DNA from 3 places in the Streptomyces sp. NPDC127106 genome. Region 2 is predicted to be linked to each of the others. Evidence: riboswitches for the same ligand, from Rfam matches in the RefSeq annotation. Region 2 holds a riboswitch; each other region holds the start of a gene.
What was found. Region 2 has a riboswitch for thiamine pyrophosphate ahead of thiC (phosphomethylpyrimidine synthase ThiC). Riboswitches for the same ligand answer to the same signal wherever they lie in the genome.
Positions count from the first base shown of each region.

Region 1 (9,513 bases), on a different contig from region 2:
CGAGCAGGGGCACTAGCGCCCCGCGCAGACACGAGTGAGGGGGCGGCTGCCGCACGGCGGCCGCCCCCTCACCGCTCCGGCCGCGACGTCCGGGTTTTCCCCGTCCGCCCACCGGATCACCCGCCCTGCGCGATGATGGCCCGGTGAGTGTCCTCCCCCTGGTCTTCACCAGCGGCTGGGCCAGCGGGATCAACGCCTACGCCGTGGTCCTCCTGCTCGGCCTCTTCGGCGCGGCCGGGCTGACCGACGAGGTGCCCGCCTCCCTCCAGCGCACCGACGTGCTCGTCGTCGCCGGCGTGCTGTTCCTCTGCGAGGCCGTCGCCGACAAGATCCCGTACGTGGACTCCGTCTGGGACGCCGTCCACACTGTCGTCCGGCCCGTCGCCGGGGCGGTGGTCGGCGCCCTGCTCGCCGGGCAGAGCGGCTCGCTCCCCGACCTCGCCGCCGGCGCGATCGGCGGCTCCACCGCCCTGGCCAGCCATGCCGTGAAGGCCGGCACCCGCATGGCGGTCAACACCTCCCCCGAGCCGGTCTCCAACATCGTGCTGAGCACCGCCGAGGACCTCGCCGTCGCCGCCGTCGTCACCCTCGCCCTGTTTCACCCCGTAGCCGCAGCCGTGATCGCCGCCGTCCTGCTCGCAGCCGGCCTGGCGGTGGTCGTCTTCCTGTGGGCGCGGATCCGCCGCTTCCTGCGCCGGCGGGCCCAGCGCCGCGAGGAGAAGCAACTGGCCGACCGGAGCGGACCGGCCGCGGCTCCACCCGGGCCACCCCGCTGAGCCCGGGCTGAGCCGCTCGATAGGGTCGGGCCATGGCACGAATTGCGGTGATCGGCGCCGGCATGGGCGCGATGGCCACGGCGGCCCGGCTGGCCGTGGCAGGGCACCAGGTGACGGTGTACGAACGGGGTTCCACCTACGGCGGCTCGCTCGGCCGCTTCGAGCGGGAGGGATTCGCCTTCGACACGGGCCCGGGGCTGCTGCACCTGCCCGCCGTCTACCGCGACCTGTTCGTCAAGACCGGCAAGCGGCGCCTGGAGGACTGCGTCGACCTCGTCCAGGTCGACCCGGCCGTCCGTCACGTCCTCGCCGACGGAACCGCCGTCATCCTGCCGGGCACCTCCCGCGGTGGCGTCGCGGCCGCCCTCGACGAGGCCTTCGGCACGGGCTCCGGGGACCGCTGGGCCGCGGTGCTGAACCGGGCCCGGGACGCGTGGGACGCCACCCGCCGCCCCCTGCTGGAGGAGCCGCTGCGCCCCGACTGGCAGGTCCTCGGCCGGGACCCGTACCCGGCGGTGCGGGGAAGCGGGCTGCTGCGCCGCCGCCCGCCGACCCTCGCCGACATCGCCGCCCGCGAACTGGGCGGGCGGCTCGGCGAGTTGCTGGCCGCCCGGGTGCGGGAGTACGGGCTCGACCCGGCGACCGCTCCCGCCTCGGCCACCGTACTGCCGTACATGGAGCAGACCTTCGGCAGCTGGTACGTGCGCGGCGGGATGCGGGTGCTCGCGACCGCCCTGTACGAGCGCTGCCGCGAGCGGAGGGTCGAGTTCGTCTTCGACGCTCCGGTCCGGGAGGTCCTGGCCCGGGAGGGCCGGGCCGCCGGCGTGCTGCTGGCCGATGGCACCGAGCACACCGCCGACCACGTGGTCTGCGGGGCCGACCCCCGGCAGCTGGCCGTGCCGCTGCCGCCCGACGGCGTCCCCGTCGGGGCCGCGGCCGGAGCCACCCGCTCCACCCTGCTGCTCGCGCTGCGCGGCGCCCGCCCCGCCGACACCGTGCACCGCACGCTGGTCCACTCCCCCGGCACGCAGCTCACCGTGCTGCGCCCCGACGACCCCGCCGTCCGGCCCGACGCGGACCACGAAGCCGTCACCGTGAGCGCGGTGCACGCCCCCGCGGGCCCGACCACCGCGGCCGCACCCGAGCCCGAGGCCCTGCTGGACCTCGCCGCCCGGGCCGTGCCCGGGCTGCGCGAGCGGCTGCTGTGGTGGGAGGCGCGCACCCCGGCCGACATCGAGGCCGCCACCGGCGCGGCGGGCGGAGCGGTACCCGCCCCCTCACTCGCCGGGGCCGGCGGCCGGCTGCTGCACCCCGCGAACTCCACGGCCCTGCCCGGGCTGTACCTCGCGGGCGGCTGGGCGCACCCCGGCGGCGGTCTGGCGCACGCGGGAATGACCGGGGCGCTGGTGGCCGGTCTGATCGTGGAGGGCTCGGGCTTCCGCGGCTCGCAGTGACCCGGCGGGGCCGGCGGGCGCACGCCCGGTGCGTTCGTCCCGGGCCCGCACCGAGCCGGTTCGGCTTCCGGTGCGGGCCTCGGGGCGGGGCCGTCAGTAGCGGTACTGCTCGTACTCGCCGGAGCCCTGGTACGGGTACTGCTGGGGCTGCTGCGGCGGCTGGGGCTGCTGGGGCTGCTGCGGGTACGCCCCGCCGCCCTGGCCGTCGGCCGGGTACGGCTGCGCGACGTCCCGCTGCTGCGGCACCCACACACCGCCGGGCGGGGTGTCCATCGCGTACTGGTCCTGCCCGGCCGTGCCACCGGCGTACGGGTCGCCGCCCTGGCCCCCGTACGGGGTGTAGTCGTACGGCTGCTGCGGGATGACACCACCGCCGGTGCCGATGTACGGGTCCGAGTAGGCGGCGTAGACCTGCTGCTCACCGCCGGGCTGGTAGGCGCCGGGGTAGTCGTAGCCGCCGCCCGGCGTCTGCGGGTCCTGGTAGCCGGCGTAGCCGTGGGCGTCCTGCTCGGCCGTGGTGAACGGCGAGGCGAACGCGGCCGTCTGCCCGGGGTCGGAGCCGGAGCCGGAGCCGGGGCCGAAGCTCTGTATCCCGTACGAGCCGGTGTCCTCGGGAAGCGGCTCCGGGCTGTAGAAGTCCTCCGTCGCGGCATGGAACCGCGGCCGCGGGGCCTTCGCCGGCTCCCCGGCCGCGTCGGCGCCCGTCTCCGCGTCCACGGGCCCGCCCGCCGCCTCGGCGCCGTACTCCAGCCCGGTCACCTCCAGCGCGGGCTCGGACCGCGGTCCGCCCGCCCGGCGGCGGCGGGCAGCGCCCTTCGGCGCCGCGGCGGCTTCCCCGCCCTTACCGCCCTTACCGCCCTTACCGCCCTTACCGCCCTTGCGCAGCGACCAGCCGGCCTCGAAGCCCTTGCGGAAGGACAGCGTCACCAGCGTCTGGCCCACCGCGAACGCGAGCGCGCCCACGGCGATGACCGGCACCGACGGCAGCACCACCCCCGCGACCACGCCGACGAACCCGGCGAACGCGAGCAGCCGCCAGCGCAGCCGGGCCTTGTACTGCATCAGGACCTCGGCAAGCAGCCACAGCGCGACGAAACCGAACGCGACGTAGAGGACCGTCATTCCCATGCGTGGCACCCCTCGGTACGGCCGCCCTGGGGTACGGCCGATCAGGCCCGCTGGTGCAGGCCCAGATTCTCGTAGATCTCGAGAGTCGCCGTGGAGTTGTTCAGCGTGATGAAGTGCAGCCCCGGGACACCCTCGGACAGCAGCCGCGCGCAGAACTCCGTGGCGAACTCGATCCCCATGGAGCGTACAGCGGCCGGATCGTCCTTGACGGCGAGCATGCGCTCTTTCACGGCCTCGGGGAAGACCGCGTTGCTGAGTTGGGGCAGCCGGTCGAGCTGTTTGATGGCCACAACAGGCATGACCTCAGGGATGATCGGCGTGTCGCAGCCCGCCTTTTCGACGCTGTCGCGGAGCCGCAGATAATTCTCCGGATCGAAGAACATCTGGGTGATCGCATAGTCCGCACCGGCATGGCACTTGTCCACGAAGTGCTGGATGTCCGTATCCCAGTCCTCGGAGCGCGGGTGCATCTCCGGGAAGGCGGCGACGCCCACGCAGAAGTCGCCGGATTCCTTCAGCAGTCGGACCAGGTCGGCCGCGTAGTGCACCCCTTCGGGGTGCGGCACCCACGGGCCCATGGGGTTGCCCGGCGGGTCGCCGCGCACGGCGAGCATGTTGCGGATGCCGGCGTCCGCGAACTGGCCGATCACGTTGCGCAGCTCGGCCACGGAGTGGTCGACGGCGGTGAGGTGCGCAACGGGCGTCAGGGTGGTGTCGGCGGCGATCTGCTGGGTGGCCTTGACGGTGCCGCCCCGGGTGGAGCCGCCGGCACCGTACGTGACGGATACGAAGCTCGGGGACACCGCCTCGATCCGGCGCAGCGCGTTCCAGAGGTTGCGCTCGCCCTTCTCGGTCTTGGGAGCCCAGAACTCGAACGAGTACGAGGGGTCCCCGGACGCCAGCAGGTCGCGGACCGTGCGTGCACGGTCCGTTCGGGTGGAAGCGGTACCAAGGGCCATACGGGCAGGTTAGACGCGTGTTCCCGCACGCCGAAGCCCTGTCCGGGTTTTGGACAGCTTTTTGGACACTTAAGAGACGCGGTTCCGGATCCGCCGTGCGAGGTCCGCCGCGGCGGCCCCCGGATCGGAGGCCTCGGTCAGGGCGCGGACGACGACGACCCGGGTGGCGCCGGCGTCGAGGACCTCGTCGAGGTTGCCGGCGTCGATGCCGCCGATGGCGAACCAGGGGCGGTCCTGCTCCAGGGAGGCCGCGTAGCGGACCAGGTCGAGACCGGGGGCGGGCCGGCCGGGCTTGGTGGGGGTGGGCCAGCAGGGGCCGGTGCAGAAGTAGTCCACGCCCGGTTCGGCGGCCGCGGCGTCGACCTCGGACTCGGCGTGGCAGGAGCGGCCGATCAGCACGCCCCCGGAGAGGATGGCGCGGGCGGCGGGCACCGGGATGTCGCCCTGGCCTAGGTGCAGGACGTCGGCGCCGATGGCGTGCGCGACGTCGGCGCGGTCGTTGACCGCGAGGAGCTTGCCGTGCCGGCGGGCGGCCTCGGCGAACACCCGGAGGTGGTCGAGCTCCTCGGCGGCCTCCATGCCCTTGTGGCGGAGCTGGACGACGTCCACCCCGCCGGCGAGCACGGCGTCGAGGAATTCGGGGAGGTCCCCCTGCCGCTTGCGGGCGTCCGTGCACAGGTAGAGCCTGGCGTCGGAGAGCTGCTGGGCGTTCGCGGACATGGGTACCCCCTGGTGGGCGCAGAGAACGCGGGCCGCACCGGGCGGCCCGCGTCCCGCGGATGGATCAGTCGGCTCGGGTCAGAGGGCGAGCGCCTGGGCGCGGCGCTTGACCTCCGTGCCGCGATTCTCGCGCAGCGCCTGCACGGGGGTGCCGGGCAGGGTCTCGTCCGCGGTGAAGAGCCACTCCAGCATCTCCTCGTCGGAGAAGCCGTCGTCACGCAGCACCGTCAGCAGGCCGGTGAGGCCCTTGACGAGCTTGTTGCCGTCGATGAAGTCGGCGGGTACCTGGAGGGTGCGGTTCTCGCCGCGGCGGACGGCGATCAGCTGACCTTCCTTGACCAGCTGGCGGACCCGGGTCACTTCGACGTCCAGCATCTCGGCGATGTCGGGCAGGTGGAGCCAGGCGGGGACAAGGGCATCGATCTTTGTGTCAATCTCGGTCACGGCACAAGCCTGCCACCTCCCGCCCGCCGTCGGTACCCGGGCCGATCCGTACGGGGTTCCCCGGCCGTACGGGCGCCCCCGCGCGGCCCGGGCGCGCCGTCCGGGCGTTCCGCCGCGCTACTGCGGGGCGGCCACGGCCGACTTCAGCGGGGTGGCGGGATCGGCCACCCGGCCGGGGTCGACGGCGGCGCCGGTCTCGATCAGCTTGCGGCCCTGGGCGAGGTCCCGCGGCCGGCCCACGGCGAGGATCGCGACCAGCGACCCGGCCCGCAGCCAGCACACCGACCACGCCTGCTCGCCGGGGTCGCCGCGCCACAGCAGGGTGTCCGCTTCCGCGTGGTGGCCCGCGTACTGGACGAACCGCCCGAACTGCTCGGACCAGAAGTACGGCACCGGGTCGTAGACCTGGAGCGCGGCCCCGGCCGGAGGCTGCCCCTCGGCGTCGGCCCGGGCCCGGGCCAGGATGTTCGCCGCCACCACCCGCGGCCCCTGCAGCGCGTTGTCCCAGTGGTGCACCAGCAGCCGGGCCCCGTAGCGCGCCGAGGGGAACGAGGCGCAGTCGCCGACCGCGTACACCCCCGGCAGGGAGGTCCGCAGGTACGCGTCCGCCGTGACCGAGCCGTCGGCGCCGAGCTCGACGCCCGACCCGGCCAGCCAGCGGGTGGCGGGCCGCGCCCCGATGCCCACGACCACCGCTCCGGCGGGCAGTTCCCGGCCGTCCGCGAGCAGGACCCGCCCGGACTCCACCGAGGCGACCTTGGCGGACGTCAGGAGGGCGGCCCCCACCTCCTCGTACCAGCCGGCCATCGGCGCGGCGACCTCGGCCGGCAGGGCGCCCGCGAGCACCCGGTCCGCGGCCTCGACCACCGTCACCGCACAGCCCGCTTCCCGGGCCGCGGTGGCGAACTCCGCGCCGATCCACCCGGCGCCGACGACGACGGTGGCCGGGGTCCGGGCCAGCACGGGCCGCAGCCGGGCGGCGTCGTCCAGGGTGCGCAGCAGGTGGACGCCCGGGACGCCCTCGGCGCCGGGCAGGGTCAGCGGTTCGGCGCCGGTCGCCAGGACCAGGACCCCGTACGGGACCGGGCCGGCCTCGGTGTCCAGCTCGCGGTCGGCGGCCCGCAGGCCGCTCACCTCCACGCCGAGCCGGAGTTCGATGCCCAGGCCCTCGAAGTCGACGTCGAAGGCGGAGTCCTCGGCCTTGCCGAGCAGGACCGCCTTGGACAGCGGGGGCCGGTCGTAGGGCTGGTGGGGCTCGGCGCCCAGCAGGGTCACGGGGCCGGTCCAGCCCTGCTCGCGCAGGGCGACCGCGGTCTGCACGCCGGCCATTCCGGCGCCGACGATGACGACGCCGCTCTGAGTCTGTTCGGTCTGCTCGCTCACGCAACCCACCCTAGTCAGCAACGATCGGTGAGAAGGGGTGCACCGGCGGCCGCGTCCCGGCTCTCTCCCGCTCCCCGAAGAGGAACGGCTACTGTGGCCACCGTACCTATCGCGGGAGCCCGGGCGCACCGGGCTGAGAGGGAGGCTGGCCGGCCTCCGACCGTCCGAACCTGATCCGGGTCATGCCGGCGAAGGGAGGGGCTGGACGCCCATGCACTCGTCCAAGGGATCCGCGGCCACGGGAGCCGACGTCCTCGTCATCGGGGGCGGGATCATCGGCCTCGTCACCGCCTGGCGGGCGGCCCGGCGCGGGCTGCGCACCGCCCTCGCCGACCCGGCCCCCGGCGGCGGCGCCGCACGGGTCGCGGCGGGCATGCTCGCCCCCGTCACCGAACTGCACTACGGCGAGGAGACCCTGCTGGGCCTGGGCCTCGCCTCCGCCGCCCGCTATCCGGAATTCGCCGGTGAACTCGCCGACGCGAGCGGCGGCATGGACATCGGCTACCGCGCCTGCGGCACGCTCGCCGTGGCCCTCGACGCCGACGACCGGCTCCACCTGCGCGAGCTGCACGCCTTGCAGCGCCGCTGCGGCCTGGAGTCCGAGTGGCTCACCGGCCGCGAGTGCCGTCGCCTGGAGCCGATGCTCGCCCCGGGCGTCCGCGGTGGCCTGCGCGTCGACGGCGACCACCAGGTCGACCCGCGGCGGCTGGCCGCCGCGCTGCTGGCCGCCTGCGAGCACGCCGGCGTCGACATCCGCCGGGCGAGCGCCGAACGGCTCGTGGTCACCGCCGACCGGGCGGCCGGCGCGGTGCTCGACGACGGCACCGAGCTGTCCGCCGACCAGGTGGTGCTGGCGGCGGGCTCGTTCAGCGGTCGGCTGGCCGGCGTGCCCGACGAGGCGCTGCCGCCCGTCCGGCCGGTGAAGGGGCAGGTGCTGCGGCTCGCGGTGCCCGCCCGGTACGCGCCGTTCCTGTCACGGACGGTACGGGCCGTCGTACGCGGCAGCCACGTGTACCTGGTGCCCCGGGAGAACGGCGAACTCGTCATCGGCGCCACCAGCGAGGAACTCGGCTGGGACACCACCGTCACCGCCGGCGGGGTGTACGAACTCCTCCGCGACGCACACGAGTTGGTGCCCGGCATCACCGAACTGCCGCTGACCGAGACGCTGGCCGGACTGCGGCCCGGCTCCCCCGACAACGCCCCGCTGCTCGGCCCCACGGCCCTGCCCGGCCTGCACCTGGCCACCGGGCACTACCGCAACGGGGTGCTGCTCACCCCCGTCACCGGCGACGCCATGGCCGAACTGCTCGCCACCGGCGTCCTGCCGGAGGCCGCCCGGCCCTTCAGCCCACGCCGCTTCTCCCCCGCACGTCAGGAGTCGTACGCATGACCATCTCCGTCAACGGCGAGCCGTGCGAGCTCGCGCCCGGCACCACCCTCGACGCGGTGGTCGCCACCCTGACCACGGCCCCCTCCGGGGTCGCGGCCGCACTCAACGAGACCGTGGTCCCGCGCGGGCAGTGGCCGCACACCGCGGTCGGCGACGGCGACCGGGTCGAGGTCCTGACCGCGGTCCAGGGAGGCTGAGCACGATGGCGGACGACGCATTCGTCCTCGGCGGCCGGACCTTCTCCTCCCGCCTGGTCATGGGTACCGGCGGGGCACCCAGCCTGGAGGTGCTGGAGCACGCCCTGATCGCCTCCGGTACGGAACTCACCACGGTCGCGATGCGCCGGCTCGACCCGGCGGTGCAGGGCTCCGTCCTGGGCGTCCTCGACAAACTCGGGATCGCGGTCCTGCCGAACACGGCCGGCTGCTACACGGCCGGCGAGGCCGTACTGACGGCCCGACTGGCGCGGGAGGCGCTCGGCACGGACTGGATCAAGCTGGAGGTCATCGCGGACGAGCGGACGCTGCTCCCCGACGGGGAGGAGCTGTTGGCCGCCGCCGAGACGTTGGTCGACGACGGGTTCACGGTGCTGCCGTACACCAACGACGACCCGGTGCTGGCCCGGAAACTGGAGGACGCCGGCTGCGCTGCCGTCATGCCGCTGGGGTCGCCCATCGGGTCGGGCATGGGCATCCGCAACCCGCACAACTTCGAGCTGATCGTGGAGCGGGCGGGCGTGCCGGTGATCCTGGACGCGGGTGCGGGAACCGCCTCGGACGTGGCGCTGGCGATGGAACTCGGCTGCGCCGGGGTCATGCTGGCGTCGGCGGTGACGCGGGCGCAGGTGCCGGTGCTGATGGCCGGCGCGATGCGGGACGCGGTGTCCGCGGGGCGGCTCGCGTTCCGTGCGGGACGCATCCCGCAGCGCCGCTTCGCACACGCCTCGTCCCCGGCCGAGGGCCGCGCCGCCTTCGACCCGGAACGCCCGGCCTTCTGACCGCCGGCCCGCCGCGGCCGCCCTGCTGCCGCTGCGCGGAGCCGTTTCCCCACCCCGCCCCTTCCCGAAACCGGGCTCTGCCCGGACCCGTTGCGCTCGAACGCCGCGCGGGCTGGAAATCCAGCCTCGCCGGCGTACGGCTCCGCGCAGCGGCGACAGGGCGGCGGCGGCCGTGCGGCGGCGGCCGGGCCGCGTCACAGCTGTGCTGCAAGGCACAGCCGCCCCCGACCCGCGCATCAGCCCGGCTCGTAGGATGGCC
Region 1 covers NZ_JBHXTC010000069.1:6,239-15,751, forward strand. The annotation lists gene ACFVGY_RS33595 (DUF3040 domain-containing protein) at 1-16, shown strand, start outside; gene ACFVGY_RS33600 (DUF4126 domain-containing protein) at 144-776, shown strand; gene ACFVGY_RS33605 (phytoene desaturase family protein) at 809-2,230, shown strand; gene ACFVGY_RS33610 (hypothetical protein) at 2,324-3,358, opposite strand; gene metF (methylenetetrahydrofolate reductase [NAD(P)H]) at 3,400-4,317, opposite strand; gene thiE (thiamine phosphate synthase) at 4,387-5,037, opposite strand; gene ACFVGY_RS33625 (Rv2175c family DNA-binding protein) at 5,116-5,481, opposite strand; gene ACFVGY_RS33630 (NAD(P)/FAD-dependent oxidoreductase) at 5,599-6,864, opposite strand; TPP riboswitch at 6,966-7,078, shown strand; gene thiO (glycine oxidase ThiO) at 7,076-8,257, shown strand; gene thiS (sulfur carrier protein ThiS) at 8,254-8,454, shown strand; gene ACFVGY_RS33645 (thiazole synthase) at 8,460-9,254, shown strand.
Region 1: it holds a riboswitch for thiamine pyrophosphate, as region 2 does, so the genes downstream of both, thiO (glycine oxidase ThiO) here and thiC (phosphomethylpyrimidine synthase ThiC) in region 2, are expected to answer to the same signal.

Region 2 (9,513 bases):
CGGTGAGGTGGGCACCGAGGACGGCGACGGCACCGGCGGACCGGAACTCGTCGACGGGCCCCATGTGTACGCGAGCGGCCTCGCCATCGCGATGGACGGCGGTGTGACGATGGCGGGCAAGCTGCTGGTCGTGCAACTCCCGCTGAACGACTGAGGCTTGTCAGAAGGGGGGTATTTCGGGAAAGCCCCTGTCACGGCGCGGCATGAGCCCTCTACCATCGCTCTATCCGTAGCAGGCTCTCCTCCGTTTGTGCCGGCGCCCGGGTCTACGCGGGCAAACCAGCCCCCACGGAGCATTGGGGGATGCACATGAACAGCGCTCCGCACCTGCTGACCGAAGACCGGCCGGAGTTCGATCGGCTCCTCGACGAGGCGCTGCGCACCGCACACGAACGGCCCGGACTCGACGGGCTCGGCGAGCGGCTGAACGCCGAACAACTGCGCGCCATGGCCCTCGGGGCCAGCGCCCTGCTGGCCGCCGCGGCCGCGGCCGAGTACGACCATTACGTGAAGGTGCGCGGCGCGCAGCGCGAGGAGATCCGCTCCACCCCCAGGGCGGACTACCGGGGCGGCGGACGGGAGGAGAGCGACGGGGCGGGCATCACCGCCATGGTCGCGGTCCTGGCCCCGGTCCTGGCGGCCACCGCCATGGTGATCTTCCTGCTGGTGGGCTATGTCCTCAAGGCCGTCGAGCCCGAACCCTCCTTCGCCGACACGATGCTGACGGCGGGCTGGCTTTTCGGGGCCCTGACCGCCGTCACCCTGTTCGGCGCGGTGATCGCCCTGCTGGTGACGGCCGTGCGCAACCGGGCGACCGAGGTGGTGGCCGGGGACGAGACCGAGGCCGCGCCGGACGAGGTCACGCTCGCTCGTGAGGCGTGGCGGAACGCCCTGCTGGAGCGGGGCATCGTGCCGTTCCTGCGCGATGCCCTGGCAAGCCCGGCTGCTGAGCCCGCGCACCCCGCCCCGCAGACGCCGAAGACCGGGCGCATCCCCAACCTGGGATACACCCGGCCCGACTTCACCAGTCCCGGGTTCCCGTCACAGGGAACCCGGCCCGGCTACACGCCTCCGGACTTCACCAGCCCCGACTTCGGCGGCCCGAGGACCGAACCGCACTGACGTCGGCTGCTGCTGTCGGCTCCGCGCGCTACTTGGTCTCTTCGGGTCTGAGGTTCATGTCTTCCTGGGACAGTGCCCTGTGGGTGAACCGGGCCAGGTTGGTGTCGCTGCCCGGCTGGGGGTTCGCCGGCGTCCAGTCCTCGGTGCAGGTGAGGGTGTCCGGCGTGCCCGAGTTGATCCGGCAGAGGGTTTCCCAGATTTCGCCCGTTACGGTCAGCACCTCGATGTTGACGATGTTGGCCTGCGAGGAGATCGATACGGCACAGGGGTCCGGCGGGTAGCCCTCCCCTCCGTCGGTCAGGTCGTACCAGATCCACGGCGTCGGGCGCGGGGTCAGGTCGCGGATTCCCGCGTAGGTGGTGGTGTTCGAGAGGACTGCCTTCACCTCGCTGTTGGCGTCGGGCCGGTAGGCGTCGACGTCGGAGCACCGGCCACTGGCACCCTGCGGACCGGTGGGGCCCGTAGGGCCGGTCGGCCCGGTCACGCCGACGCCGCTGGCACCTGTCGCTCCGGTCAGGCCGGTGGCGCCCGTCGGACCGGTCGGGCCCGTCTTGCCCGTCTTCCCCTTCGGACCGGTGGGTCCCGTCTTCCCCTTCGGGCCCCTCGGACCGGTCGGGCCCCTCTCGCCCTTGCACTTGTCGCTGCCCGCCGGCTGCGCCGGGTCCATCGCCTTGTTCGCGGTGCTCGCACAGTGGTCGCCGCTGTCCGGAACCACCACGGACCCTCCGGACTGCGGCGCGCCCACGGCCGCCGGAGCCGCCATGCCGGCCAGCACCAGCGCCACGGAGGCGAACGTGCCCCCGACCAGCCAGCCCGCCCGGCGGGGCAGCGGCCCCAAGGAAGATCTGGACCTGTCCTCAGAACTCATGTACCGCTCCTCGTGCACACGGGATCGAATGGTTTCCCGAAGCCCGTACACATGCACGGACCCCGCGAGCAGCCATCCTGAAGAGCAGTTCCCCTCGCGCCGGTCCGGCTCGCCGGATGGTCAGACGAACGGACCAGCCCGGAGAGCCAAATGGCCGTGCCGTCGACAGCCGCTCGGGGCCGCGAACCGGCGTGCCGCACGAGAGCGGAGCGACCCCCTCCCTAGGGTCGGCCGCCGTGAAGCCGACCATTTGCCTCTGCATGATCGTGAAGAACGAGTCCGCCGTCATCGAGCGCTGCCTGGACTCGGTACGGGACCTCATCGACACCTGGGTCATCTCCGACACCGGATCCACCGACGGCACCCAACAGCTGATCCACAACGCCCTGCGGGGCATCCCCGGCGAACTCCACGAGGAGCCCTGGAAGGACTTCGGCCACAACCGCAGCCTCAACATCGCGCACGCCCGCGGCAAAGCCGACTACCTGCTCCTCCTCGACGCCGACCTGGTTCTGCGCCGCACCGGCCCACTGCCGCCGCTCACCGCGCAGTCGTACATGCTGCGGCACGAGGGCGAGACCGAGTACCGGATCAAGCGCCTGGTCCGTGGCGACCTCCCCTGGCGGTACGAGGGCGTCACGCACGAGTACCTGACCTGCGACCGCCCCGACGAGTACGACCAGCGCCCCGGCAAACAGGAGAACCTCGATGCACTCGTCATCGAGGACCACGCCGACGGCGGCTCCCGGCACGACAAGTTCGAACGCGACGCCCGCCTGCTCGGCGCAGAATTCGAACGGGACGCCACGAACACCCGAACGGTCTTCTACCTCGCGCAGACCATGCGGGACATGGGGAACACCGCGGAGGCGATCCGGCTCTACGAGCACCGCGCGGCCATGGGCGGCTGGGAGGAGGAGGTCTACTACGCGCTCCTCCAGGCCGGTGTGCTGAACGCCGATGCGGGCGACTGGCCGGCCGCGATGGACGCCCTCACGCGCGCCTGGGAGTCACGGCCCGCGCGTCTGGAGGCCTGCTACGAACTCGCCTCACGGCTGCGCCTGCTGGGCCGGTACCACGCCGCGCACGCGGTCACGTCGGCCGTCCTGGACCGGCCCGCCCCGGCGGACCTGCTCTTCCTCAACCCGTGGGTCTACCGGTGGGGGCTGCTGTTCGAGCACTCCATCAACGCCTACTGGGTGGGCGACATGGACGCCTCACTGCGCGCCTGTGACCGACTGCTCGCCCTGCCCGACCTCCCCGAGGCCTACCGGCAGCAGACCGAGACCAACCGCGGCTACGCCCTGGACCGTGGCGGCTCGACCATCCCCGTTTCACGTGAAACATCACCCGCTGCAATGGTGTAGCCATGTCGGGGTCCGGCCGAGGGTGTCGCCCCCCGGCCGGGCTGTCACCCCGCCCGAGTTGTCACCCCCGTTCGAGCGTCACACCCGGCGTGAGCGTCACCCTGCTGAGCGGTCCCCCAAGGGGCGGCGCCGCTGCGCGGCATCAGCCAGTGCCGGCGGGAGCCAGACCCCGTCCGGGGGGTAGACGTTCGTCCCGGGAGGCACGATCTCGTCGATACGGTCGAGCGCGGCATCGTCGAGCACCACCGAGGCGCCCCCGACCAGCGATTCCAGCTGGTCCATGGTCCGGGGCCCGATGATCACCGACGTGACGGCGGGATGCGCGAGCGGGAAGGCGACGGCCAGCTCGGGCAGGGTGCAGCCGATGCCGTCGGCGAGCTCGACGAGCTTCTCCACGGCCTCGAGCTTCGCGAGGTTGCCGGGTACGGCGGGGTCGAAGCGGTCCGGCCTGAGTGCGGGCCGTCCCGAGGTCAGGTCGACGGGCTCGCCGAGCCGGTACCTGCCGGTCAGGAAGCCCGAGGCGAGCGGGCTCCAGGTGAGCACGCCCATCCCGTACCGCTGCGCCACCGGCAGGACGTCGGCCTCGATGCCCCGTGCGAGGACCGAATAGGGCGGCTGCTCCGTCCGGAACTTCGGCAGCCCCCGCCGCTCGGCCGTGTAGTGGGCCTCGACGAGTTCCTCGGCGGGGAACGTCGAACAGCCGAAGGCCCTGATCTTGCCCGCCCGCACCAGATCGCCGAGGACCGACAGGGTCTCCTCTATGTCCGTCGTGTGGTCCGGTCGGTGTACCTGGTAGAGGTCGATCCATTCGGTGTCCAGCCGGCGCAGACTGTCCTCGACGGCACGCACGATCCAACGCCGCGAGTTCCCGCTGCGGTTGCGGCCCACGCCCATCTGGAAGTGGACCTTCGTCGCGAGGACGACGTCGTCGCGGCGGCCGCGAAGGGCCTTGCCCACGATCTCCTCGGACTCACCGGCGGAGTACATGTCCGCGGTGTCGATGAAGTTGATGCCCCGGTCGAGCGCAGCATGGACGATCCGCACGCATGCGTCGTGGTCCGGGTTCCCCACTGCCCCGAACATCATGGTTCCGAGGCAGTGCGCACTGACCTCCATGCCGGTGCGGCCCAGACTGCGGTATCTCATGGTCATGGGGCGGCACTCTAGGAGTTGGAGCGCGCTCCAGCGCAAGCCCCGCACGGCCGGGGCCGCCGGTCGGCCGGGCCCCGGGCCGGGCCCGCGACTCCCCCCATACGGGTCGCGGGACCGGCCCGGTGGGCCCGCCGGGTCAGTCCGCGATCGGCAGGTAGACCCTGTTGCCGGTCGCCGCGAACTCGGCGGACTTCGCCGCCATGCCCGCCTCGATCTCGTCCGCCTTCAGGTCGCCGCCGTGCTCGCGGCGGATGTCCTGGGAGATCTTCATCGAGCAGAACTTCGGGCCGCACATGGAACAGAAGTGCGCGGTCTTCGCCGGCTCGGCCGGGAGCGTCTCGTCGTGGAACTCGCGGGCCGTGTCCGGGTCGAGAGCCAGGTTGAACTGGTCCTCCCAGCGGAACTCGAAGCGCGCGTCCGACAGGGCGTCGTCCCACTCCTGGGCGCCCGGGTGCCCCTTGGCCAGGTCGGCCGCGTGCGCGGCGATCTTGTAGGTGATGACGCCGGTCTTGACGTCGTCGCGGTTGGGCAGGCCCAGGTGCTCCTTGGGCGTGACGTAGCAGAGCATCGCCGTGCCCCACCAGGCGATCATCGCGGCGCCGATGCCCGAGGTGATGTGGTCGTACGCCGGCGCGACGTCCGTGGTCAGCGGGCCGAGCGTGTAGAACGGCGCCTCCTCGCAGATCTCCTGCTGGAGGTCGATGTTCTCCTTGATCTTGTGCATGGGCACGTGACCCGGGCCCTCGATCATGGTCTGCACGTTGTGGCTCTTGGCGATCTTGTTCAGTTCGCCCAGCGTCTTCAGCTCGGCGAACTGCGCTGCGTCATTGGCGTCCGCGATCGAGCCGGGGCGCAGGCCGTCACCCAGCGAGTACGTCACGTCGTACGCGGCGAGGATCTCGCAGAGCTCCTCGAAGTTCGTGTAGAGGAAGTTCTCCTTATGGTGTGCCAGGCACCACGCGGCCATGATCGAGCCGCCGCGGGAGACGATGCCGGTCTTGCGGCGGGCGGTCAGCGGCACGTACGGGAGCAGCACGCCGGCGTGGACCGTCATGTAGTCGACGCCCTGCTCGGCCTGCTCGATGACCGTGTCCTTGTAGATCTCCCAGGTCAGCTCCTCGGCCCTGCCGTCTACCTTCTCCAGGGCCTGGTAGAGCGGCACGGTGCCGATCGGCACGGGAGAGTTGCGCAGCACCCACTCGCGGGTGGTGTGGATGTTGCGGCCGGTGGAGAGGTCCATGACCGTGTCGGCACCCCAGCGGGTCGCCCAGGTCATCTTCTCGACCTCCTCCTCGATGGACGAGGTGACCGCGGAGTTGCCGATGTTGGCGTTGACCTTCACCAGGAACTTCTTGCCGATGATCATCGGCTCGATCTCCGGGTGGTTCACGTTCGCGGGCAGCACGGCGCGACCTGCGGCGATCTCCTCGCGCACGACCTCGGGGGAGACGTTCTCGCGGATCGCGACGTACTCCATCTCCGGGGTGATCTCACCGCGGCGGGCGTACGCGAGCTGCGTGACGGCCTGGCCGCCACGGCCGCGGCGCGGCAGGCGCGGACGGCCCGGGAAGACCGCGTCGAGGTTCTTGAGGCCGCCGCGCGGCGAGGTGTGCTTGATGCCGTCGTCCTCGGGGCGCACGGGACGGCCCGCGTACTCCTCGGTGTCGCCGCGGCCGATGATCCAGTTCTCGCGCAGCGGCTGCAGACCCCGTCGGACATCCGTCTCGATCTGCGGGTCGGTGTACGGACCGGACGTGTCGTAGAGCGTCACGTCCTTGCCGTTGGTGAGATGGACCTGGCGAACCGGCACCCGAATGTCGGGGCGGGAGCCCGCCACGTAGCCCTTGTGCCAGCCCGGCTGGCGCTCGGTCTGGCCGTCGGCGTCCTGGCCGACGGCAGGCGTGCGTGCGTCCTGAATGGTCATGAGACCTGATCTCCCTACGCCGGCATTACCCGGTAACAGGTTCGGCGGTCGGCGCAGCCTCTTCCCGTACGCACGTCGTGCCGTACGGTGATCAGCGCCCTCTCAGCCCGGTGCTCCGAGCTCCCGCGTTGTGCAAAGGTGCCCCCACGCTAGCGTCATCTGTGGCGTGCTGAACAGTGGGCCCCCTCAACTCTTGCGATGATCAGCCGGTGACATCCTCGACTCAGCCCCCCGACGAGCCCGCCGAGCCCACAGGTCACACTGGCCACGCACATGCCGATCACGGGCACGCGCACGGCCATTCCCACGGCCACGGGCCTGCGGCTCCCGTCTCGAAGCACCTTCGCAAGGTCATCGCAGCCGTGCTGATCCCCTTCGCCACGGCCGTGTTCGTCGGCATGGCGGTGCTCTGGCCAGGCGGCGCCCCCGCACACGAGCGCTCGGGCGTGGGCTTCGACCGCCAGACCGAGCAGGGCCGGGTGGTTCGGCTCGAACAGGTCGACTGCAAATCCGTGAACGCCTCGCAGGTGCCGCCAACGGCCAACCCCTCGACACCGGAGGGCCGCGAGGCACAGGCCGCACAGACCGGCCAGTGCAAGAAGGCCACCGTCGAAGTCGGCACGGGGCGCGACAAGGGACGCACCTTCATCGAGGTCGTCCAGCCGGGGGCGCCCCGACAACTGGCGGACGGTCAGGAAGTGGTCGTCGCCTACGCCCCCGATGCGCCCCGGGACCTGCAGTACTCCGTGATCGACGTGAACCGCAAGATCCCACTGGCAGTACTGGCAGGCATCTTCGCCCTGGTGGTGGTCCTGGTGGGGAGGATGCGCGGCCTGTTCGCGCTGATCGCCCTCGTCATCAGCTTCGCCGTGCTGACCCTGTTCATCCTGCCGGCGATCCTTCAGGGCTCGAACCCGCTGGTCGTCGCGGTCATCGGGGCGAGCGCCATCATGCTGATCGCGCTCTATCTGTGCCACGGACTGACCGCCCGCACCTCCGTCGCGGTCCTCGGGACGCTCGTCTCACTGCTGCTGATCGGACTGCTGGGCTCGGTCTTCATCGACTGGGCGTTCCTCACCGGCAACACCGACGACAACACCGGGCTGATCCACGGGCTCTACCCGGACATCGACATGAGTGGTCTGCTGCTCGCGAGCATCATCATCGGGTCGCTCGGCGTACTCGATGACGTGACGGTCACTCAGACCTCAGCGGTCTGGGAACTCCACCACGCGGACCCGGCGATGGGGCCGCGTTCCCTGTACCGCGCGGCCATCCGCATCGGCCGAGACCACATCGCATCGGTGGTCAACACCCTCGTGCTGGCCTACGCGGGCGCGGCCCTGCCCCTGCTGCTGCTGTTCTCGATCGCGAACAGCAGCGTGGGCGCGGTGGCCAACAGCGAGCTCGTCGCGGTGGAGATCGTACGGACCCTCGTGGGCTCGATCGGCCTGGTGGCCTCGGTCCCGGTCACGACGGCGCTGGCGGCGCTCGTGGTGTCCGCCGACCGGCCGGCGGGCACGGCCGGTAGTACGAAGGCGGCCGCCCCGGGTGCCGGGCGGGGGAGCCGGGGCCGGGGTAGGCGGCGCAAGCGCTGAGACCGGCTGTCAGCCGGCGTTCTGCTCGTTCTGCCGGGACTCGGCGAGGATCCTGTCGAGCGCTTCGTCGAGGCTCACCTCGAAGTCGCCGAGGCTGCGCTCCTGACCGAGCGGAACCAGCCGGTCGGTGCGGTCGAGGAAGGCGACCAGGGGTGCCGCACCGGCCCGGAAGAGGGCGCGGTCGCTGCCGACCTGGAGCCGGATGTGGACGTCCGACAGCTCCTCGGACGAGGCCGGAGCGATGTGGACGTCGCCTTCCCCGCACGGCTTGTTGATGCCGTCGAGCAGGAGCTCCCGCCCGAACGCCCAGGTCACCGGCGCGTCCCCGGGGAGGTGGAAGGTCAGCCGTACCGCGTACGGGTCGCCGGCGTCGTACCGGAGCTCCACCGGGATCCGGAACGAGAGTTCCTCGGAAACGAGGAAGCTCATCATGACTTCTGCCTGTACCGACTCGCGCATTGCCTACCCCGCTGTTGTGGAAGTGGCCAGGAATAACCCCCCGGGACCCCCTTGACAAGATTGGTGGAAGCGCTAGCGGATCACAAGGAGTGAGTTTTCAGATACTGATAGAGAAGGAGAGGGTACTCAGCAGCGCGCCTACTTCACTCCGTAGCCGATCGACTACCCACGGCAATCTTCCTTGCTGATGGAAGGGAAGAGAAATGGCCATCGTCGCGGCGGCGTCGCCGGCGGTGATCGGAATGGCGGCGCATACCGTGCCCAGCGCGTACTCCTGACGCTCGGTCACGGGTTCCATGCGCCCCAGGGAACCGATCTTCTGCTCCAGGGCGCGCTGGTCCCGCACGGTGTAGGGGGTGATGGCCTCGACCGGATGGCGGTCGTAGTAGTCCCGGCGCGTCTCCTCGTCGAGCTGAGCCAGCAGGCACTGCCCGATCGCGTGCGCGTGGCCGGTCGCCCGGAAGTCGGCCCACTCCTCGACGGCCGGATCGGCCGGGGTGTCCGACACACCCACGACCTCGATTTCACCCTCGCGGAAAACCGCGAAGTAGACGGGGGCCCCGACCGCATCACGGAAGTGCGCGAGCGAATCGCGGATCATGGTGCGACGTTTCTGCTGCAATCCACCGGCCGCCAGCCGTCCGGCCGCGGCCCCGAGAACGAACACGCCACCCTCACGGCGTAGGTACCCCTCGTGCGTGAGCGTCCGCAGCAGGTGGTACGCGGTGGGAAGCGGGAGCCCGGCCTCACGCGCCAGTTGCTTCGCCGGGGCTCCCCCGCTATGGGACCCGGCTGCTTCGAGCAGCCTCAGCGCCCGCTGGACCGAGCCGATCAGGGTCGGCACACCGGCATTGTGAACCGGAGACAAGGACTCACCCCCAGGCGTGGCGGCGGGCCGTGGAAGCCCACCCGGCGGGGGCCGCCCCCGCGCATGCCGCGTCCCGGGACCGTGCTCGTTCCTGCGTGGCATGGCCGCGAGTCGGAGCGGCCGTACCGGCGTTCGCACCCAGGGGGACGGCGCAG
Region 2 covers NZ_JBHXTC010000008.1:77,694-87,206, forward strand. The annotation lists gene ACFVGY_RS10835 (metallophosphoesterase) at 1-154, shown strand, start outside; gene ACFVGY_RS10840 (hypothetical protein) at 304-1,122, shown strand; gene ACFVGY_RS10845 (hypothetical protein) at 1,151-1,990, opposite strand; gene ACFVGY_RS10850 (glycosyltransferase) at 2,227-3,357, shown strand; gene ACFVGY_RS10855 (aldo/keto reductase) at 3,454-4,503, opposite strand; gene thiC (phosphomethylpyrimidine synthase ThiC) at 4,646-6,433, opposite strand; TPP riboswitch at 6,428-6,570, opposite strand; gene ACFVGY_RS10865 (YibE/F family protein) at 6,643-8,031, shown strand; gene ACFVGY_RS10870 (SsgA family sporulation/cell division regulator) at 8,041-8,490, opposite strand; gene ACFVGY_RS10875 (IclR family transcriptional regulator) at 8,588-9,334, opposite strand.

Region 3 (9,513 bases), on a different contig from region 2:
AGTCGCTGTCGTACATCGACCGCGCCTACGAGTTCGTCAAGGAGACCGTCGCGCACGGCGGCTCGATCATGTTCGTCGGTACGAAGAAGCAGGCCCAGGAGGCCATCGCCGAGCAGGCGACGCGTGTCGGCATGCCGTACGTCAACCAGCGCTGGCTGGGTGGCATGCTCACCAACTTCTCGACCGTCTACAAGCGCCTGCAGCGCCTGAAGGAGCTCGAGGCGATCGACTTCGAGGACGTCGCCGCCTCGGGTCTCACCAAGAAGGAGCTCCTGGTCCTCTCCCGCGAGAAGGCCAAGCTGGAGAAGACCCTCGGTGGTATCCGCGAGATGCAGAAGGTGCCGAGCGCCGTCTGGATCGTCGACACCAAGAAGGAGCACATCGCCGTCGGCGAGGCTCGCAAGCTGAACATCCCGGTCGTCGCGATCCTCGACACCAACTGCGACCCCGACGAGGTCGACTACAAGATCCCGGGCAACGACGACGCGATCCGCTCCGTCACCCTGCTCACCCGCGTGATCGCCGACGCTGTCGCCGAGGGCCTCATCGCCCGCTCCGGCGCTGCGACCGGTGACTCGAAGCCGGGCGACAAGGCCGCCGGCGAGCCGCTCGCCGAGTGGGAGCGCGACCTGCTCGAGGGCGAGAAGAAGGCCGACGCCGCCGAGGCCGCCCCGGCCGCCGAGGCTGCCGAGGCTGCCCCGGCCGCCGAGGCCGAGCAGGCCTGACCCGCTGAGGGCGCCCGGCGTTCACGCGCCGGGCACTCGCAGGACGGACGATGACGGCGGGGGAGCCGCGCCACGAGCGCGCCTCCTCCGCCGTTCACCCGTAGATCTACGACTTCGAGAGAGAACACAGACTCATGGCGAACTACACCGCCGCTGACGTCAAGAAGCTCCGCGAGCTCACCGGCGCCGGCATGCTGGACTGCAAGAACGCGCTCGTCGACGCCGACGGTGACGTGGAGAAGGCCCAGGAAGCCCTCCGCATCAAGGGTCAGAAGGGCGTCGCCAAGCGCGAGGGCCGTTCCGCCGAGAACGGTGCGGTCGTCACCCTGATCGCCGACGACAACACCTCCGGTGTCCTGCTCGAGCTGAAGTGCGAGACGGACTTCGTCGCCAAGGGTGAGAAGTTCCTCGCCGTCGCCAACCAGCTCGCCGCCCACGTCGCCGCCACTTCCCCGGCCGACGTCGAGGCTCTGCTCGCCTCCGAGATCGAGCCCGGCAAGACCGTCACCGCTTTCGTCGACGAGGCCAACGCCAACCTCGGCGAGAAGATCGTCCTGGACCGCTTCGCGCAGTTCACCGGCGGCTACGTGGCCTCCTACATGCACCGCACCATGCCCGACCTGCCGTTCCAGATCGGCGTCCTGGTCGAGCTGGACAAGGAGAACGCCGAGGTCGCCCGCGGTGTCGCGCAGCACATCGCCGCGTTCGCCCCGCAGTGGCTGTCCGCCGAGGACGTCCCGGCCGAGAAGGTCGAGTCCGAGCGCCGCATCGCCGAAGAGGTCACCCGCGCGGAGGGCAAGCCCGAGGCTGCCATCGCCAAGATCGTCGAGGGTCGCGTCAACGGCTTCTTCAAGGACGCCACGCTGCTCGGCCAGGCGTACGCCCTGGACAACAAGAAGTCCGTCCAGAAGGTCCTGGACGAGGCCGGTGTCACCCTGAAGCGCTTCACGCGCATCAAGGTCGGCATCTGAGTCCGTCCGTACAACGACGGACACCGGACCCCGGTAGGGTCTGAGGCAGTCGTCCGCGTACGCGCGGAACGACCGCAGATCTGACGAGGAGGCCATTGCCGTAGAGGGAACCGCGAGGACCCACCGGCAATGGCCTTCTTCGTATGTGCACGAGGAGATCTCCATGAATCAGGGCGTGGACCCCCACAACGCTTCCGACGACAAGAGCGACCACGGGAAGAAGGGCCGCCGCTTCATGCTGAAGCTGTCGGGCGAAGCCTTCTCCGGTGGTGGCGGACTGGGCGTCGACCCCGACGTCGTCCATGCCATCGCGCGCGAGATCGGCGCGGTGGTCCGGGACGGCGCGGAGATCGCCGTCGTGATCGGCGGCGGCAACTTCTTCCGAGGCGCCGAACTGCAGCAGCGCGGTATGGACCGCGCCCGGTCCGACTACATGGGCATGCTCGGCACCGTCATGAACTGCCTCGCCCTCCAGGACTTCCTGGAGAAGGAAGGCATCGACTCCCGCGTGCAGACGGCGATCACCATGGGCCAGGTCGCCGAGCCGTACATTCCGCTGCGGGCCGTACGGCACCTGGAGAAGGGCCGCGTCGTGATCTTCGGCGCCGGTATGGGCATGCCGTACTTCTCCACCGACACCACGGCCGCCCAGCGTGCCCTGGAGATCGACGCCGAGGCCCTGCTCATGGGCAAGAACGGCGTCGACGGGGTCTACGACTCCGACCCCAAGAAGAACCCCGACGCGGTCAAGTTCGACGCGCTGGAGTACGGCGAGGTGCTGGCCCGCGACCTCAAGGTCGCCGACGCCACCGCCATCACGCTGTGCCGCGACAACAAGCTGCCGATCCTGGTGTTCGAACTGCTCGCCGAGGGCAATATCGCCCGCGCCGTCAAGGGTGAGAAGATCGGCACGCTCGTGAGCGACCAGGGAACCCGCGCCTGAGCGGTCCGCAGCCGGACCGGGCCCCGCGGGGCCCGGCCCGCACCGCCCGCCTGAACCATCCATTCAAGACATGCAGGAGCACGTGGTGATCGAAGAAATCCTCCTCGAGGCCGAGGAGAAGATGGAGAAGGCCGTCGTCGTCGCCAAGGAGGACTTCGCCGCGATCCGCACGGGCCGTGCGCACCCGGCGATGTTCAACAAGATCGTGGCGGACTACTACGGCGCCCTCACGCCCATCAACCAGCTCGCCTCCTTCTCGGTGCCCGAGCCGCGCATGGCCGTGGTGACCCCGTTCGACAAGAGCGCCCTGCGCAACATCGAGCAGGCCATCCGCGACTCCGACCTGGGCGTCAACCCGAGCAACGACGGCAACATCATCCGGGTGACCTTCCCCGAGCTCACCGAGGAGCGCCGCAAGGAGTACATCAAGGTCGCGCGCGGCAAGGCCGAGGACTCCAAGGTCTCCATCCGCTCCGTCCGCCGCAAGGCCAAGGACGCCCTCGACAAGCTCGTCAAGGACAAGGAGACCGGCGAGGACGAGGTGCGCCGCGCCGAGAAGGAGCTCGACGACACCACCGCGAAGTACGTCGCGCAGGTGGACGAGCTGCTCAAGCACAAGGAAGCCGAGCTGCTCGAGGTCTGATGAACGACTCTCCCTGGGCCACGGAGCAGGTTCCGGCGGGTCCCGCATACGATGCGCTGGTGGGACCGCACACTCGGCCCATGCCCATCGTGCCCGATGCCGCCGGCCGTGACTTCGACGACCGGGAAGCACGCGATCGGGGGGCTGCCGCTGTCGGCGGTCCCCCGATCCGCACCGAGATGCCGCCGCAGGAGCCCATGCCCAGCCCCCCGCCCCCGCCTTCGCAGGCACCGCAGGACTCCTCGCCCCCGCCGCAGAAGAAGCGGGCCGGGCGAGACCTGCGTGCCGCCATAGGGGTCGGCGTCGGCCTCGGTGCGGTGATCTTCGCTTCCCTCTTGATCGTGAAGGCGGTCTTCGTCGGCGTCATCGTCGTCGCGGTCGTCGTCGGCCTGTGGGAGCTCACCTCCCGGCTCCAGGAGAAGAAGGGCATCAAGGCGCCGCTCGTCCCGCTCGCGATCGGCGGCGCCGCCATGGTCATCGCCGGATACGTGCGGGGCGCCGAGGGCGCCTGGGTGGCCATGGCCCTGACGGCGCTGGCCGTCCTGGTCTGGCGGATGACCGAACCGCCCGAGGACTACCTCAAGGACGTCACGGCGGGTGTCTTCGCGGCGTTCTACGTGCCGTTCCTGGCGACCTTCGTCGCGATGCTGCTCACGGCGGACGACGGTCCGCAACGGGTGCTCACCTTCCTGGCCCTGACCGTGGTCAGCGACACCGGCGCCTACGCGGTGGGTTGGCGCTTCGGCAAGACCAAGCTCGCGCCGCGCATCAGCCCGGGGAAGACCCGCGAGGGCCTCTTCGGCGCGGTGGCCTTCTCGATGGGGGCCGGCGCGCTGTGCATGGAGTTCCTGATCGACGGCGGAGCCTGGTGGCAGGGCCTGATCCTCGGTCTCGCGGTCGCGGTCAGCGCCACGCTGGGCGACCTCGGCGAGTCGATGATCAAGCGGGATCTGGGCATCAAGGACATGGGCACCCTGCTCCCCGGCCACGGCGGCATCATGGACCGGCTGGACTCGCTCCTGCCGACCGCTCCGGTGGTGTGGCTGCTGCTGGCCCTGTTCGTCGGCACCGGCTGACCGCCGCGAACGGACCGTCGGCAGCAGGACCGTCGGCAGCGGCTGGGCCGACCGGGTTATCCTGAAGGGCGCACCCTGTCCGTGGTGCGCCCTTTCCCCGTGATCGCGGGGATGCATTTCGTGAGGTCTCCGGGCGCGGACCGCGCCATCGCCATCGGCTCCGCACGCGCGGAGCCCGTCGGACCTCGTCGTCTGAGGAAGGACCGATCATGGCACCCCGCCCCGCTCCGGGAGAGCTCACCTTCGTCGCGCCCAGGGGGGCGAAGAAGCCGCCCCGGCACCTCGCCGACCTCTCGCCGGCCGAGCGGCGCGAGGCGGTCGCCGCGATCGGCGAGAAGCCGTTCCGGGCCAAGCAGCTCTCGCAGCACTACTTCGCCCGCTACGCCCACGACCCGGCGGAGTGGACCGACATCCCGGCGTCCTCGCGCGAGAAGCTCCGGGAGGAGCTGCTGCCGGACCTGATGAGCGTCGTACGGCACATCTCCTGCGACGACGACACCACCCGCAAGACCCTGTGGCGGCTGCACGACGGCACGCTCGTCGAGTCCGTGCTGATGCGCTACCCGGACCGGGTCACCATGTGCATCTCCTCGCAGGCGGGCTGCGGCATGAACTGCCCGTTCTGCGCCACCGGTCAGGCCGGCCTGGACCGCAACCTGTCCACCGCGGAGATCGTGCACCAGATCGTCGACGGCATGCGCGCCCTGCGCGACGGCGAGGTCCCCGGCGGCCCGGCCCGGCTGTCGAACATCGTCTTCATGGGCATGGGCGAGCCGCTGGCCAACTACAACCGGGTCGTGGGCGCCATCCGCCGGCTGACCGACGCCGAGCCCGACGGCCTGGGTCTGTCCCAGCGCGGCATCACCGTCTCCACCGTCGGCCTGGTCCCGGCGATGCTGCGGTTCGCCGACGAGGGCTTCAAGTGCCGCCTCGCCGTCTCGCTGCACGCCCCCGACGACGAGCTGCGCGACACCCTCGTGCCGGTGAACACCCGCTGGAAGGTCCGCGAGGTCCTCGACGCGGCGTGGGAGTACGCGGAGAAGTCCGGCCGCCGGGTTTCCATCGAGTACGCCCTGATCCGCGACATCAACGACCAGGCCTGGCGCGGCGACCTCCTGGGCAAGCTCCTCAAGGGCAAGCGCGTCCACGTCAACCTGATCCCGTTGAACCCGACGCCGGGCTCGAAGTGGACCGCCTCGCGCCCCGAGGACGAGCGGGCCTTCGTCGAGGCCATCGCGCGCCACGGCGTGCCCGTGACGGTGCGTGACACCCGCGGCCAGGAGATCGACGGTGCGTGCGGCCAGCTGGCCGCTGCGGAGCGGTAGCTTCCGCTTCTGGCGGTGCCGGTTCGGCCACGGGGTACCCTGTGGCCGAACCAATTGCATATTCCGACAGGGGAGCGCCACAGCGCTGAGAGTGCGGCACCGTCAGCCGCAGACCCTCTGAACCTCGCCCCGGTCATTCGGGGTAGGGAGTTCGGTCACCACTCAAGCTGTTGCGCCCTGCCCGGCGTCCGCTCCGACAGAGCGCCGGGCAGGGCCGCGTCTTCTCCTGGTCATCCCAGGAGGAATACACCAGTGAGCACCACCAAGAAGGTCGCGGGCGCCGTGCTCGCGGCCGCGCTCGGCGTCACCACGCTCAGCGCCTGCGGCGACGGCGGCCAGGACGAGGCCGGTGACGGCGCCAGCGGGGCGCCGAAGTCCAAGACGGTCACGCTCGTCACCCACGACTCCTTCAACGTGACGGACACGGTCCTGAAGGAGTTCGAGCAGCAGAGCGGCTACACCGTCAAGGTCCTCAAGTCCGGCGATGCGGGCGCCGCCCTCAACCAGGAGATCCTCACCAAGGGCTCCCCGCGCGGCGACGTCTTCTTCGGCGTGGACAACACCCTCCTCTCGCGCGCCCTGGACAACGGCGTCTTCACCCCGTACGAGGCCAAGGGCCTGGCCGGCGTGAAGCCCGAGTACGTCCTCGACAAGCAGCACCGGGTCACGCCCGTCGACTCCGGCGACATCTGCGTCAACTACGACAAGGCGTACTTCGCCGACAAGAAGATCGCCCCGCCGCAGACGCTGGACGACCTGGTCAAGCCCGAGTACAAGAACCTGCTGGTCACGGAGAACGCGGCCACCTCCTCCCCCGGCCTGGGCTTCCTGCTGGCCACCGTCGGCAAGTACGGCGAGGAGGGCTGGAAGGACTACTGGAGCAAGCTCAAGGCCAACGGCGTCGAGGTCGTCGACGGCTGGGAGCAGGCCTACAACGAGCGCTTCTCCGGCTCCGCGGGCGGCAAGAAGGCCAAGGCCGACCGCCCGCTGGTGGTCTCGTACGCCTCCAGCCCGCCGGTCGAGGTGATGTACGGCGAGCCGCAGCCGGCCGAGGCCCCGACGGGCGTCGCCACCGGCACCTGCTTCCGCCAGGTCGAGTTCGCCGGCCTGCTCAAGGGCGCGAAGAACGAGGAGGGCGGCAAGGCGCTGATCGACTTCATGATCGGCAAGAAGTTCCAGGAGGACATGCCGCTCCAGATGTTCGTGAACCCGGTGGTCACGGACGCCGCGCTGCCGGAGTTGTTCACGAAGCACGGCGTGGTCGTCGAGAAGCCGGAGACGATGGCTCCCGAGACCATCGCCAAGAACCGTGACCAGTGGGTCAAGACATGGTCCTCGCTCGTCGTGAAGTAGCACCGGGCAGGACAGGACGCGGACGCGGTGCGGCCGTCAGGCTGGCCCTGATGGCCGTACCGCTGGCCTTCTTCGCACTGTTCTTCGCCTACCCCGTCACCGCGATCGTCGGCCGCGGGGTCAGGACCGACGCCGGCTGGCAGTTCGGCCGCATCGGCGAGGTGCTGACCCAGCCCGACATCGCCGGGGTCCTCTGGTTCACCGCCTGGCAGGCGCTCGCCTCCACGGCGCTCACCCTGCTGATCGGGCTCCCCGCCGCGTACGTCTTCGCACGGCTGGAGTTCCCCGGCAAGCAGCTGCTGCGGGCCGTGGTCACCGTCCCCTTCGTGCTGCCCACCGTGGTCGTCGGCACCGCCTTCCTGGCACTGGTCGGGCGGGGCGGGCTGCTGGAGGAGCTGTGGGGCGTCCGGCTCGACACCACCGTGTGGGCGATCCTGCTCGCACACGTCTTCTTCAACTACGCGGTGGTCGTCCGCACCGTCGGCGGGCTGTGGGCGCAGCTGGACCCCCGCCAGGAGGAGGCCGCCCGCGTGCTGGGCGCCGGGCGGTTCGCCGCGTGGCGGCGGGTGACGCTGCCCGCGCTGGTCCCGGCGGTGGCCGCCGCCGCGCTCATGGTCTTCCTGTTCACCTTCACCTCGTTCGGCGTCGTGCAGATCCTCGGCGGGCCCTCGTACGCCACGCTGGAGGTGGAGGTCTACCGGCAGACCGCGCAGCTGCTGGACCTGTCCACGGCCGCCGTCCTGACGATGGTCCAGTTCGCCGCCGTCGCCCTGATCCTCGCCGTGCACGCCTGGACCGTGCGGCGGCGCGAGGCCGCGCTGCGGCTCGTGGACCCCGCGCGGACCGCGCACCGGCCGCGCGGGTTCGGGCAGCGCGCCCTGCTGGGCGGGGTGCTGCTGACGGTGGCGCTGCTGATCGTGTTGCCGCTGGGCGTACTGGTGGAGCGGTCCTTCGACGCCCCGGGCGGGTACGGGCTGGGCTTCTACCGGGCGCTGCAGAGCGCGGGCTCCGGCGGCGGAACGTTTCTGGTGCCGCCGCTGGAGGCCGTCTGGAACTCCCTGCAGTACGCACTGGCCGCCACCGCCATCGCCCTCGTGGTCGGCGGGCTCGCGGCCGCTGCGCTGACGAGGAGGGCCGGCCCCTTCGTCCGCGGCTTCGACGCGCTGCTGATGCTGCCGCTCGGGGTGTCCGCGGTGACCGTGGGCTTCGGGTTCCTGATCACCCTGGACGAGCCGCCGCTGGACCTGCGGACCTCCTGGATCCTGGTGCCGCTGGCCCAGGCGCTGGTCGGCGTGCCCTTCGTCGTACGGACCATGCTGCCGGTGCTCCGGGCCGTCGACAGCCGGCTCCGGGAGGCGGCCGCCGTCCTCGGCGCGTCCCCGCTGCGGGCCTGGCGGGAGGTGGACCTGCCGCTGGTGCGGCGGGCGCTGCTGATCGCGGCCGGCTTCGCCTTCGCCGTGTCCCTGGGGGAGTTCGGGGCCACCGTCTTCATCGCGCGGCCCGACCGGCCGACGCTGCCGGTGGCCGTGGCCCGGCTGCTGGGGCGGGCCGGGGAGCTGAACTACGGGCAGGCGATGGCCCTGAGCACGATTCTGATGCTGGTGTGCGCGGCCGCCCTGCTGGTGCTGGAGCGGCTGCGGCCCGACAAGACCTCGGGAGAGTTCTGATGACCTTGCTCGAACTGGCCGGGGTCTCGGTCCGCTTCGGCGAGCGTGCCGTCGTCGACCGGGTGGACCTCCGGGTCGCCGAGCACGAGATCGTGTGCGTACTGGGGCCGAGCGGCAGCGGGAAGTCGACGCTGCTGCGGGTCGTCGCCGGGCTCCAGCCCGTCTCGGCCGGCCGGGTCCTGCTGGGCGGGGCCGACCAGGCACGGGTGCCCGTGCACCGGCGGGGGGTCGGGCTGATGTTCCAGGACCACCAGCTGTTCCCGCACCGCAACGTCGGCGAGAACGTGGCGTTCGGCCTGCGCATGCAGGGCGCCGCGGCCGGACTGCGCGGCCTGCGCCGCGGATCCCGCGGCCCCGCGGAGGACCGGGTCGCGGAGCTGCTGGAGCTGGTCGGGCTGCCCGGCGCCCGGCGGCGCTCGGTGTCCTCCCTGTCGGGCGGCGAGCAGCAGCGGGTCGCGCTGGCCCGGGCGCTGGCCCCGTCGCCGCGGCTGCTGATGCTGGACGAGCCGCTGGGCCAGCTGGACCGCGGGCTGCGCGAGCGCCTGGTGGTGGAGTTGCGCGGGTTGTTCTCCCGGCTGGGCACCACCGTGCTGGCCGTCACCCACGACCAGGGCGAGGCCTTCGCCCTGGCCGACCGGGTCGTGGTGATGAGCGAGGGCCGCATCGCGCAGGCCGGGACCCCGCTGGAGGTGTGGCAGCGCCCGGCCTCCGAGTTCGTGGCGCGGTTCCTCGGCTTCGAGAACGTCGTCCCGGCGACGGTGTCGGACGGCGCCGCGGCGACGGCCTGGGGCAAGGTCCCGGTGCCGGAGG
Region 3 covers NZ_JBHXTC010000054.1:20,578-30,090, forward strand. The annotation lists gene rpsB (30S ribosomal protein S2) at 1-725, shown strand, start outside; gene tsf (translation elongation factor Ts) at 860-1,696, shown strand; gene pyrH (UMP kinase) at 1,860-2,639, shown strand; gene frr (ribosome recycling factor) at 2,725-3,282, shown strand; gene ACFVGY_RS30910 (phosphatidate cytidylyltransferase) at 3,282-4,358, shown strand; gene rlmN (23S rRNA (adenine(2503)-C(2))-methyltransferase RlmN) at 4,568-5,683, shown strand; TPP riboswitch at 5,742-5,850, shown strand; gene ACFVGY_RS30920 (thiamine ABC transporter substrate binding subunit) at 5,936-7,036, shown strand; gene ACFVGY_RS30925 (ABC transporter permease) at 7,012-8,703, shown strand; gene ACFVGY_RS30930 (ABC transporter ATP-binding protein) at 8,703-9,513, shown strand, end outside.
Region 3: it holds a riboswitch for thiamine pyrophosphate, as region 2 does, so the genes downstream of both, ACFVGY_RS30920 (thiamine ABC transporter substrate binding subunit) here and thiC (phosphomethylpyrimidine synthase ThiC) in region 2, are expected to answer to the same signal.